DNA from 2 places in the Desulfosporosinus meridiei DSM 13257 genome. Region 2 is predicted to be linked to the other one. Evidence: predicted binding sites of a transcription regulator. Region 2 holds the regulator's gene; the other holds the start of a gene.

Region 1 (6,585 bases), 1.5 Mb from region 2:
CCATGGATCGAGATCGTTTTTACGAAAACACGCGTGGTGGTGACGTTTCAAAAGTTATTCAAGGGATTTTTCGTTCCCTTGAGGCGGGCCTCAATCCAGTTAAAATTAATGTGGTGGTTGTACGGGGATTTAATACAGATGAGTTGCCGAGCTTTCTTACCCTAGCTAAGGAATATCCGCTTCACGTTCGATTCATCGAGCTTATGCCGATTGGAGTCAGCTCCGAGCATAGGTCAGATTTTGTCTCAATTCAAGAAATGAAGGAGCTTCTGGGACTTGAGGATGATATTCCCATTAAGGACATTCCCGGCGGAGGACCTGCAGAGTATTTTCGACCCAATGGTTATAAGGGAAGTATAGGCTTTATTAGTGCCTTAAGTCGCCATTTTTGCAATACCTGCAATCGGGTGCGCTTAACTGCGGATGGAAAATTAAGACCATGCCTCCACAGCAAGCATGAAGTCGATTTTCGAGAAGTTTTGCGGTCAGGTATCTCCGACCAGGAAGTTATGAAATTGTTTGCTCAGGCTGTATGGCATAAACCAGCAGAGCATCATATGAACAACGAAGCGTGGCAAGATACACGCGTAATGTCTCAGATCGGAGGGTGAATAGTGGAGGATTTAACACATTTTGATGAGGAAGGCCGCGCTCGTATGGTGGATGTCAGTGATAAAGCTGAGACAGCACGAGTTGCCGTTGCTCAGGGAAAGATACTTATGAAGCCAGAGACATTGGAGAGAATCCGCTCAGGTTTAATTGCTAAAGGAGATGTTTTGGGAGTGGCTCAAGTTGCTGGAATTATGGCTGCCAAGCAGACATCCCAGTTGATTCCTATGTGCCATCCATTGGCGATTACCGGTGCTAAACTTAGTTTTAAATTTGTGGAGCCTGGTGAAATAGACATCGAGGCAAGTGTGAAAGTTCATGGCAAAACCGGGGTTGAAATGGAGGCATTGACAGCTGTAAGTGTGGCGGCCTTGACCATCTATGATATGTGCAAAGCTATTGATAAAAGTATGATGATTAAAGATATTTATTTGGCGGAGAAGATAGGCGGGAAAAGCGGGCATTATATACATGGCTAACTGCCAATCGCTTGCATTATAGGTGGAGAAATTGCAAGTAAGACATGCCTAGTTCAAGCAACGCATATGAAGTAGAGCTCCAGATGCGTAAGTTTCCAATATAACAATTTTGTTGAGGGGGCTTTATAGTGGGAAAAATTGTAGCTGTTTGTACAAGTGAACGAAAAGGAATGCGAAAAAAAAATGTAGGTGAAGGAATCTTAAAGGTCAATTTTGGGCTTGAAGGTGATGCGCATGGAGGAGATTGGCATCGTATGGTTAGTCTGCTAGCCATGGAGAGCATAAAGACAATGCAGGATAAAGGGTTGAAGGTGAAGCCTGGAGATTTTGCAGAGAACTTAACAACTGAGGGGATAGAACTATTTACACTGCCAGTTGGAACAAAGCTGAAAATTGGGGCCACCAGCATAGGGGAAGTCACTCAAATTGGTAAGGAATGTCATACAAAATGTGCGATATATCATCAGGCAGGGGATTGTGTCATGCCTAAAGAAGGAATCTTTATTCGTCTCCTGGAGGGTGGAGTAGTTCGAGTTGGAGACATTATTGAGGTGATCGAGTAATGCTTCGTGTTGGAATAATCACAGCCAGTGATAAAGGATCGCGTGGAGAAAGGGAGGATCTCTCAGGCCCTACCCTCAGCAAGCTCGTTCAGGAAATTGATGGCGAAGTTGTAGAGTATATAGTGCTTCCCGATGACCAAGCACAATTAGAAGCAACCATGTGCCAATGGGCAGATGAGCTCAACTTGGATTTGATTCTCACGACGGGTGGAACAGGATTCTCGATTCGAGATGTAACACCGGAAGCTACTCTAGCTGTAGCTGATCGTATGGTTCCTGGCATTGCTGAGGTGATGCGCATGGAAAGCCTTAAGGTAACGCCAAAGGCCATGTTAAGCAGGGCTATTGCAGCCCTTAGGAAGAGAACCTTGATTATTAATATGCCAGGTAGCCCTAAGGCAGTGCGTGAGTGTTTTGCTGCTATCGCACCGGCGATACCTCATGGGATTCAAATTCTCAAAGGAGAAGCTAGTGAATGTGCATCGACATCTCAAGCAACCCAAAATCAATAAAAATAGAGGCTGAACCCAAAACAATAGAGAGATTGGCACGGATGTCAATCTCTCTATTGTTTTGCAATAAACTATTACTTATCTAACCTTAAATAATTCAATTTAGATTACAACCTGCGTTCTGTCTGGCATCAGATTTTCCGCAATTTGAATATAGATTACAACTCCAATAATAACGCAGATTCCTAAAATATTGCTAAGCTTCATTGTCTGATTAAATACCAAGAAACCTAGAATACTGGCAACAACAGGGTCGAGAGAATACATTATTTGCATGTAGCTTGGTTCGATGTATTTCAAGCCTTTCATATATAAGGAATAACAGCCTATTTGGGGTATTAGTCCAAAGCCTAAGATCAATAATAATGCATAGCCGTTAGTCTGATTGCCTATCTGAATAATATTTTTGACTTGAGCTATAGGTGGATTGGAAATAGACAAGATTATTACGGCAAATAAAGCAATATACATCAGTATTGCATTTTCATCGATTCCTTGATCTAATAAATATTTCTCAAGAGTCATAAGTATCGACCATGTCAGTATGGTTAGAATTACCCAGATAACTCCATTTAGGTTTAGATTGAAACCTTGGCTGAAGACATCTAAAACTAGACAAATACCGAAAATTGCAGAAATGGCAGCGCCGATTTTTTTTAGAGTTATGGGGCTTTTAAATACGATTCTCGAAATAATCATGATCACAAATATGTTGCAAAAGATTAACGTTGAAACTACTCCAACCGGGAAATAATTAACAGACTTCACGAATGCAGTATTAGTAATAGCTGAGATGAGTCCGGCAAACAATAACAAGGCAAAGAATTTTATCGGAATTTTAAAACCGGATTTATTAGTAATAGCTAACAGAGTAGAGAAAAAGACCAGATTAAAGGAAGGGGCGAGAATTGCGATACTTGTAGTATTGATGCCAAGGTTAGACATTAATGTACAAAAAGTTCCATTAGTGCCCCAAAAAATGGCGGAAAAAATCCCGAAAATAAATCCTGTTCCCTTTGCACTTAAAGTTTTCAAACGTTGTTCCCCCCGGTACTGACAGAATGTAATTTTAGTTATTGTTCGTCATTGTCATAAAATCTCCTGTGGTCTAAACTAGACTTTTTAGGATTTTGCTAACAACTAGGATTGATACCAAAGCTTGTCACGTCTGTCCAAGGATTTACGTAAAGTAGAGTATAGGAGAAAGTGGCTGGTGAGGTGATCAATTTTGAAAGCCATAGCTTTTGTGGATTATGAGAATATATGGACTAGTCTATTAGACCGAGGGTATGACTTATCACCGGAACAGTTAGTTCAGTTCTTACAACTTTATACAGATCGTAATGATATTTATTTAATGGCAATTTATCTATACGCTAACTTTGATCGTGAAGAATTTTGGAGAACCCAAACAAGCTTTGAGAAAACCAATGTTTTTACAAGGCATGTTTATGGGAAAAATAATTATTCAAGTACTGAAATTCGCCGTAATGCGGCAGATCTGGAGCTAATGCTTGAAGCACAAGAAATCTTGCTGACAAGAGCTTCCACGTTCGATATGTTTTTATTACTGACAGGAGATGGAGACTTTCTTTCATTACTAAGGAAAATCAGAGCCTGGGGTAAAGATGTTAAAGTGATTGGGGTTTCTGGAAGTGTTCATCATGCTTTGCAGCCCTATTGTGAAGAAGATGACCTTTTACAGTGGATTTTGCAAGAGAAACATGAACCGGAGTACCAACCTGAACAAGATTTGGAACAAGGAATTCAGATCCTTGGAACACTTCAAACTCGGTTACCCTACGTAGCATCAACAAAAGCCAGATCAGCATTGACAGAACTTCTTGGACGTTCAATCTCACAAGTGAAAGAGTTTATCCGCTATATGCTTAAAGAAGATATTCTCAGAGAAAAAGAGCACCCTGATCCAAACTTGAGGATAGGCAAAACTAAAATTTACCTGCTTAATCTGAAAAAACCAATGGTTCAGGAGGTATTAGGCGATCTTTATGAAAATGTATCAGAGAGACAATTAAAATTAAGTTTAGAATAAAATTCATGCATAGAAGGTTCTGAATCTGGCAATTATAGTGGGTAGACAATACGGAGATGCGCAAGGGGAGAGGGGTTGAGCACTTTAAATTAACAAGTGCATGAAAACGAAAGAAATTATAAGGATTTTAGAGAGAATTGAGTATAAATCCATATTTTTTCGGCATTAGGGGGGTTGCTTTCCCGCACCCCCTTGCATATTATTATAGATATATTGTTAGCACTCAATAGAGTCGAGTGCTAACAAGTATTTAATAAAAAAATACAAAAAATAGGAGGGACTTTTCTTCATGAACATTAAACCTCTAGCAGATCGGGTAATTATTAAAGCACTCCCGATGGAAGAAAAAACAAAGAGCGGTATCATTATGCCGGACACCGCTAAGGAAAAACCACAAGAGGGTGAAATTGTCGCTGTTGGACCTGGAAAAGTAGAAAAAGGAGAACGCATTGCTTTAGAGGTCAAAGTGGGTGACCGCGTAATTTATTCAAAATATGCTGGAACCGAAGTCAAATATGACGGTGAAGAATACTTAATCCTCAAAGAAAACGATATTTTAGCCATTCTTGGTTAATTGAATAAGAAAATTTTTAAGGAGTGAATATACGTTGGCAAAGCAAATTATTTTTAATCAAGACGCTCGTCATGCTTTAGAACGCGGTGTTAATGCTCTAGCTGAAGCTGTTCGCGTAACTTTAGGACCCAAAGGACGTAATGTCGTTCTCGATAAGAAGTTCGGATCTCCCCTGATCACTAATGATGGGGTTACCATTGCACGTGACATTGAGTTAGAAGATCCATTTGAAAATATGGGAGCTCAGCTTGTCAAAGAAGTTGCTACTAAAACCAATGATGTTGCCGGAGACGGTACAACAACAGCTACAGTTTTGGCCCAAGCTATTATTCGTGAAGGCCTTAAGAATGTTGCAGCAGGTGCTAACCCAATGGGCATTAAACGTGGAATTGAACAAGCAGTTGAAGTTGTTGTGGCTGACATCAAAGCTAATGCTAAACTCGTAGAAACAAGTGAAGCTATTGCTCAAGTTGCCTCTATCTCCGCTAGTGATAAAACCATTGGTGATCTGATTGCTCAAGCTATGGAAAAAGTTGGAAAAGACGGCGTTATCACTGTTGAAGAAGCAAAAGGGATGACCACTGAGCTTGAAGTTGTTGAAGGAATGCAGTTTGATCGCGGTTATATTTCCGCTTATATGATTACAGACACAGAAAAAATGGAAGCTGTACTCAATGATCCTTTCATTTTAATCACTGATAAGAAAATCAGTGCAATTCAAGACGTTTTACCTGTCCTTGAAAAGGTAGTTCAAGCTGGCCGCCAACTAATGATAATCGCTGAAGATATCGACGGAGAAGCTCTGGCTACTCTCGTAGTTAACAAACTTCGCGGAACCTTTGTTTGCGTTGGTGTTAAAGCTCCTGGCTTTGGTGATCGCCGTAAAGCGATGCTCGAAGATATCGCAGTTCTAACAGGTGGAACTGTTATCACTGAAGACTTAGGTCTTAAATTAGAAAACACGACTCTTGAAATGCTCGGACGTTCACGCCAAGTCCGCGTAACCAAAGAGGAAACTACACTTGTTGAAGGATCGGGAAACCCCGAAGACATCAAGAAGCGCGTAGAAGCTATTAAACGTCAGATCGATGAGACAACTTCTGACTTCGATCGTGAAAAGCTCCAAGAGCGCTTAGCAAAATTAGCAGGTGGGGTTGCAGTTATCCAAGTTGGTGCTGCTACTGAAACTGAAATGAAGGAGAAGAAACTCCGCATTGAAGATGCTTTAGCTGCTACTCGTGCTGCTGTTGAAGAAGGTATTGTATCCGGTGGAGGTACTACTCTGATTGATGCAATCCAGGCTTTGGATAAACTCAGCTTAACTGGGGACGAAGCAACTGGTGTAAGTATTGTTCGTCGTGCTCTCGAAGAGCCCCTTCGTCAAATCGCCAATAACGCCGGACATGAAGGTTCCGTTGTTGTTGGAAAGGTTCGCGAATCCGGTACAAGAGGAATCGGCTTCAATGCTGTAACAGAAGTCTATGAAGATATGATTGCTGCCGGTATTGTTGATCCGGCTAAAGTTACCCGTTCAGCTCTGCAAAATGCCGGTTCGATTGCTGCAATGCTCTTGACCACTGAATGCTTAGTCTCTGACCTGCCTTCAAAAGATGGCGGAGCAGGTGCTATGCCTGGTGGCATGGGTGGAATGGGTGGCATGGGCGGCATGATGTAAGATTGGCCTGAAACCCTTGGTATCAGCTAGTCTACTGTATCTGCACCTAAGAATGCTCATGTTTTTGACCACATTTGAATCGAAAATAGGGGCTGTGTGAAAACACAGCCGAGAGAAACC
Region 2 (6,585 bases):
AAAGAGGAGTAACATCCAACAGGATCATATCCTTAACTTCACCACTGAGCACGCCACCTTGAATTGCAGCGCCCATAGCTACTACTTCATCCGGATTAACCCCTTTATGAGGCTCTTTGCCACTGACTTTTTTAATAGCTTCTACAACAGCGGGGATACGAGTAGATCCACCAACCAGAATGATTTGGTCAATTTGATTCCAAGATAATTTAGCATCTTCAATGGCTTGACGTGTAGGTCCAATGGTGGATTCTACCAAGTCAGATGTAATTTCATCGAACTTAGCTCGAGTAATATTCATATCCAAATGTTGAGGTCCATCCTCAGTCATTGTGATAAATGGCAGGTTAACATTGGAGCTGGTAACTCCGGAAAGCTCAATCTTAGCTTTTTCTGCTGCTTCTTTTAAACGTTGAAGGGCAACTCGGTCTTTGGAAAGATCTGCTCCATGGCTCTTCTTATATTCTGCAACCATATAATCAATTAAGCGTTGGTCAAAATCGTCGCCGCCCAAATTGTTGTTTCCGCTGGTTGCCTTAACTTCAACCATGCCTTGACTTAACTCAAGAATGGATACGTCAAAGGTACCGCCCCCTAAGTCAAAGACTAAAACCGTGGAATCATCTTTTTTGTCAAGACCATAAGCAAGTGCCGCAGCAGTCGGCTCGTTAATGATCCGCAAGACGTCAAGTCCAGCAATGGAACCTGCATCCTTAGTCGCTTGACGTTGAGCATCCGTAAAATATGCCGGTACTGTAATAACCGCTTGAGTTACGGGTTGACCGATATAAGCTTCTGCATCAGTCTTGAGCTTTTGGAGAACCATGGCGGAAATTTCTTGAGGGCTGTAAGTTTTATCGTCAATTTTCACTTTGAAATCTGTTCCCATATGACGCTTAATGGAAATAACAGTTTTATCCGGATTGGAAACAGATTGACGTTTAGCAACCTGACCGACTAGTCTTTCACCGGTTTTAGAAAATCCTACGACAGATGGAGTTGTACGATTTCCCTCCGCGTTTGGGATAACGACAGCCTCTCCACCTTCCATAACTGAAACGCAAGAGTTAGTTGTACCTAAGTCAATACCAATAATTTTACCCATTATAATCTTCCTCCTTTAACTAGTTCGAAACCTTAACCATGCTGGGACGTAAAACTTTTTCTTTAAGGTAATATCCTTTTTGTAGTTCTTCGACAACTGTGTTTTCCGGATGTTCATCAGACTCTACTCTGAGCACCGCATCATGGAGATTGGGATCAAAAGGCTGCCCGGCAGCCTCAATTGCTTTAAGCCCTTCTTTGTTAAGCGCAGTTTGCAATTGACGGTAAATCATGTCTATCCCCTGGGAGAAGGCATTGAAGTCCGGGTTTACTTGGGCCGAACTGGCCGCCCGTTCAAAATTATCTAAAACCGGTAGTAACTCTGATATAAGGCGTTCAGATGCATATTTAATGATCTCTGTTTTTTCCTTCTGAGTGCGTTTTCGGTAGTTATCAAATTCCGCCTGTAATCGTAACATATGATCTTTATGCTCATCAGCTTTGGCTTTTGCTTGAATAAGCTCAGCTTCCAGAGTCATTATTTTTTCTAAAGGACTCATATCGTTACTATCCAGACTATCTTCTTCCGGAGGATTCTCAAGGTCACGCTCTTGCGTATCCTCCACTTGACCCTCATCCATACTTTTTGGGCCTCTGAGAGTTTCTTCTCTCATTCGCGCCATGCAAAATCACCTCTCGCAACATAATCACTGTAAAGTGTTAACTAATTTATATAGAATGAACCAGAAGGCTCAGTCACCGCTTAATCTATAACAAACAATTCAGCCTCAATTCCCCGGTTCCTAGCTCCCGCCCGCTCCAGCCAGGCTGGAGTGAAATTTGCGCAGCGAACCTTTAGGCAGAGTCGCGTCAATCGAGCTTACATTACGAGGTGCCAGCGTGGCACAGGTTCACATTCAGAACAGCCCAGAGGTTTGCCAACGCTCACCTCGTAATCAAGCTCGATAGCGACGGCGCCGTGGTGAGCGGAGCAATTTCACTCCAGCCCCCCTCGCAACTTCATTCACCGCCTGCGTCGCGTAAGAATTTCTGTCATACTCCGGGTCATAAAATCGACAATAGCTATTACTTTGGCGTAATCCATTCGGGTCGGCCCAAGTACGCCCACCGCCCCGATGGTTAATCCATTGACCTTATAGGTCGCCGAAATCAGGCTGCAGTCACGAAATTCCTTCAATGTATTTTCTCCACCAATAGTTACATTTAGTCCTTCCTGGCGGGGGGTTAGCAGTTTTTTCAAGGGTTCATTATCTTCAAACACCTTGAAGAGTGTTTTGACCTTAGCCAAATCTTTAAATTCAGGTTGATTGAGCATATTTAGAGTTCCACCGAGATGGATACGTTCATCTTCCTCTTTACCATCTAAGATAGCCCTTAACATATCCATGGCGTTATCTATTAAAAGTCTTTGCCTCGATAATTCACTATATATTTCATGCAGCATGCTGCGTTTGACTTGACTTATGGAATATCCCCGCATCTTCTGGTTAAAAACCTCTGCCACATGCTGAAGTTCTTCCGCTGAGAGATTTTCGCCCACATCCAAAATATGATTCTCCACGGCCCCGTTTTCTTTGACGATGACCATAATAACCTGCCCAGGTTGATAGGGGAGAAAATGCATTTTCCCAAAGGTACTTTTGCCTTTATGGGGACCCAGCACCAGACTGGTCAGGTTTGTAAGCTCGGATAAGAGTTTTCCCGTATGAGCAATCACTTCCTGCAGCTCATTGATTCTTTTCGAGCTTTCACGCTCAATGATCTCCATTTCCTCGGCATTAAGCTCTTGAGGATCCATCAGACAATCTACAAAGTATCGATATCCTGCGTCCGAAGGAATTCGTCCCGCAGAGGTATAGGGTTGTTCAATAAATCCTAACTCTTCTAAATCAGCCATTTCGTTTCGTATAGTTGCTGAAGATACGCCCAGATCAAACTTACGAGCAATCGTTCGAGATCCAATAGGTTCGGCGGTAGCAATATAATCCTGAACTATCGCTCTCAATATTTTGCGTTTGCGCTCATCCATTTGCATATATGCTTCCCCGCTTTCTTGAGTGATCTTGCTTTATACAAAATGTACTGACAAGTACATACTCATTATTTTCTTCGTTGTTAGCACTCTACCTCGATGAGTGCTAACAGTTTATGTCTTCACATTACCACTTCATTTTGGCTTTGTCAAGAATCATTTTAAGATAAATATTTGAGATTAAACCACTATACAAATTCTTGTAGGATGGAGTTTGCGACAAAGGAATACCGAGGATTCAAGCGGAAATACTCCCCCTCAACAATAAAAATATCAGTATCTTTATAGCGTTCCAAAACAGATCTATAAATATCCCTGAGATCAGTTCCGAAGTCAATTTCAAATTCTTTAAGATGAACCCCTGACTCTAGACGCAATCCCAAAATCATCCGCTCAGCCATACATTCTTGTAAAGACAATTCCTCTTGACCGGTCTCATCAATGGGACTTTTCCCCTCAGATAAGAGGTTTTTATATGCACATACATCCTCAATATTTTTCCAGCGCATCCTGTTCAAACATGATACACCGCCAGGTCCCATTCCCAGATAATCCGCTCCCCGCCAGTATCCTAAATTATGGCGACACTCATATCCGGGAAGGGCAAAATTTGAAGTTTCGTAGTTCCGATAACCCTCCATACCTAAACGTCTTACCGCCCATTCATGCATCTCAGCCTGCTGATCCTCACTCGGAAGTGTTTTTAAACAACCCTCCTCAACCTTTTGCTCTAATCGAAAGGACTGCTTGCGGAGCGAGGCCCCCTTAGTATTGTTAATACCATTACCTACCTCATATTGTTCAAAAAGCGGTGTTCCTTCTTCCAGCATTAACCCATAGAGGGAAAGATGCTCCGGTGAATAGGAGAGGGCCTCCTCCACGGATGCCTGCCAGTCCTGCAGACCTTGTCCGGGTAAGCCAAACATCAAATCGAGATTGAGGTTTTCAAATCCTGCCGATCTCAAGTGGGCAATGGCCTCACGGGCCTTTACAGCAGTGTGCACACGCCCTACATTACGCAACAAGTCATCATCAAAACTCTGAATCCCTAATGAAAACCTGTTGATCCCCAAATCCCGGATAAGCCTGGCCTTTCCAGCTGTAATAGTCCCCGGGTTCCCTTCCATTGTTTGTTCGACTTCTGGGTTCATGGGGAAATACCGTTGAATCATTCCCAGTAACCCTTCTAACTGCCGCTCACTCAATATAGTTGGAGTACCGCCTCCAATAAAAAGAGAAGACACCCCTGGAGGGGTATCTTTTTGCCTCTTTGCCATCTCTATTTCTAAGCCCTCTAAATACACAGAGATAAGATCCGGGGATGAGTTTTTAAGTGAGTGCGAATAAAATCCACAGTAGTCACATTTTTGGAGACAAAATGGGACGTGAACGTATAAGGACGGCATAGGCGTACACACTCTTTCTTCTAGTCTTCAATCTGCAATACGGCCATAAAAGCATCTTGGGGAATTTCCACGTTACCCACTTGCTTCATACGCTTTTTCCCAGCCTTTTGCTTTTCCAGGAGTTTTCGTTTTCGGGAAATATCTCCCCCATAGCATTTAGACAAGACATCTTTTCTCATGGCATTAACAGTTTCACGAGCAATAACTCTACTGCCAATTACAGACTGGATAGGAATTTCAAACATGTGCCTTGGAATAATACCCCGGAGCTTTTCTACAAGCTTCCTGCCACGATTATAGGACTTGGCACGGTGCACGATAAACGAAAGGGCATCCACCATTTCCCCGTTTAAGAGGATATCTATTTTAACAAGATCTGTTTCCTTATAGCCGGATAGTTCATAATCCAAAGACGCATACCCTTTAGTTCGTGACTTTAATTGATCAAAATAATCAAAAACTATCTCACTTAGGGGTAGCTCATAAGTCAGCTTTACTCGACTCGTTGAGACATAATCCATATTACAATAGGCTCCGCGCTTTTCTTGATTGAGTTCCATAATCGCGCCAACGTACTCAGACGGAACCAAAATAGTAGCCTTAACAATGGGCTCTTCGATACTGACAATCTGATCAACTTTCGGAAGATTGGAGGGGTTATCAATATTCAATACTTCCCCTTGAACAGTATTAACCTTGTAAATTACACTCGGTGCCGTAGTGATCAAATTTAGATCATATTCCCGTTCTAACCGTTCTTGAATTATCTCCATGTGCAACAGCCCCAAGAAGCCGCAGCGAAATCCAAAGCCTAAAGCCACGGAAGTCTCCGGTTCAAAAATCAAGCTGGCATCGTTTAGATGGAGCTTTTCCAAAGAATCACGCAGTTTATTATAATCGCTCGCCTCGACAGTATAGAGCCCGCAAAAGACCATGGGGGTTGCCTTTCGATATCCGGGAAGAGGTTCAGCTGCCGGATTATCTGCATCGGTAATGGTATCCCCCACCTGAGTATCCTTAACGTTTTTGATGCTGGCGGCAATAAATCCAACTTGACCAGCCTTAAGTTCGTCCACAATACGCATTGAAGGCGCAAAAACCCCAACCTCAGTTACCTCGAAGGATTTCCCGGTGGACATCATCTGCATTCTTGTCCCTTTAGCAACTCTTCCCTCAACAATTCTGACATAGGAAATGGCACCTTTATAGGCATCAAACTTGGAGTCAAAGATCAAGGCTTTCAGCGGCTCTTCATCATCTCCTTGAGGAGGTGGCACCATGGTCACAATTCTCTCCAGGATCTCCTCAATTCCGATTCCCGTTTTTGCCGAAGCTAGAATAGCCTCACTGGCATCCAAGCCAATAACATCTTCGATCTCCTGCTTCACACGTTCAGGCTCGGCACTAGGCAGGTCAATCTTATTAATAACCGAGATCAGCTCCAGGTTGTTTTCTAAAGCCAAATAAACATTTGCTAAAGTCTGAGCCTCAATTCCTTGAACGGAATCGACAACTAATAGGGCCCCTTCGCAAGCAGCTAAACTACGAGATACCTCATAGGTAAAATCCACATGGCCCGGAGTGTCAATCAGATTAAGCTCATAAACCTCACCATCCTGAGCCTGATAACTTAAGCGAACTGCCTGCAGCTTAATCGTAATTCCACGTTCACGTTCTAAATCCATGGAATCTAGGACTTGTGCTTCCATTTCCCGCTTAGTCAAAGCCCCAGTATATTCAATCAGTCGATCAGCTAAAGTAGATTTACCATGATCGATATGTGCAATAATCGAAAAATTACGGATACGTTGTGAAGCTTGCGCCAAGTTCCTGCCCTCATTTCTATAATCAAGTTTTAAAATTGAAACCTAGATATTCTAAACACTAATTATAACAGCTAAGAGGGGCTTTTCGCAAGATTTCCTGAGTAAACATGGCATAATCAGGCTTCATAACATAAAAGGACCCACTAACCGGCCCTATTATGTGAAACATGATAGTTTGTACTTATATAATAGCTCTTGGACTTCCTGACTGAATCCGTGCGTTACTCCTCCGTCGGGAAAAGAGGTCAAATTATGC

Evidence for each region. Region 2 encodes HrcA, which represses chaperone genes, less so after heat shock. Its sites were predicted from a motif close to TGTTAGCACTCNNNNNNNNNGAGTGCTAACA; they were not measured.
Region 1: groES (co-chaperone GroES) is a predicted target of HrcA. The motif match lies at 4,431-4,461, and genes of this name have one in related genera.

What each region holds. Positions count from the first base shown of each region.
Region 1 is NC_018515.1:744,117-750,701, forward strand. Features, by position in the region: gene moaA (GTP 3',8-cyclase MoaA) at 1-611, shown strand, start outside; gene moaC (cyclic pyranopterin monophosphate synthase MoaC) at 615-1,088, shown strand; gene DESMER_RS03450 (MOSC domain-containing protein) at 1,217-1,651, shown strand; gene mog (molybdopterin adenylyltransferase) at 1,651-2,163, shown strand; gene DESMER_RS03460 (DMT family transporter) at 2,266-3,198, opposite strand; gene DESMER_RS03465 (NYN domain-containing protein) at 3,392-4,216, shown strand; gene groES (co-chaperone GroES) at 4,506-4,790, shown strand; gene groL (chaperonin GroEL) at 4,825-6,465, shown strand.
Region 2 is NC_018515.1:4,159,905-4,166,489, forward strand. Features, by position in the region: gene dnaK (molecular chaperone DnaK) at 1-1,105, opposite strand, end outside; gene grpE (nucleotide exchange factor GrpE) at 1,125-1,727, opposite strand; gene hrcA (heat-inducible transcriptional repressor HrcA) at 2,069-3,100, opposite strand; gene hemW (radical SAM family heme chaperone HemW) at 3,286-4,503, opposite strand; gene lepA (translation elongation factor 4) at 4,524-6,329, opposite strand.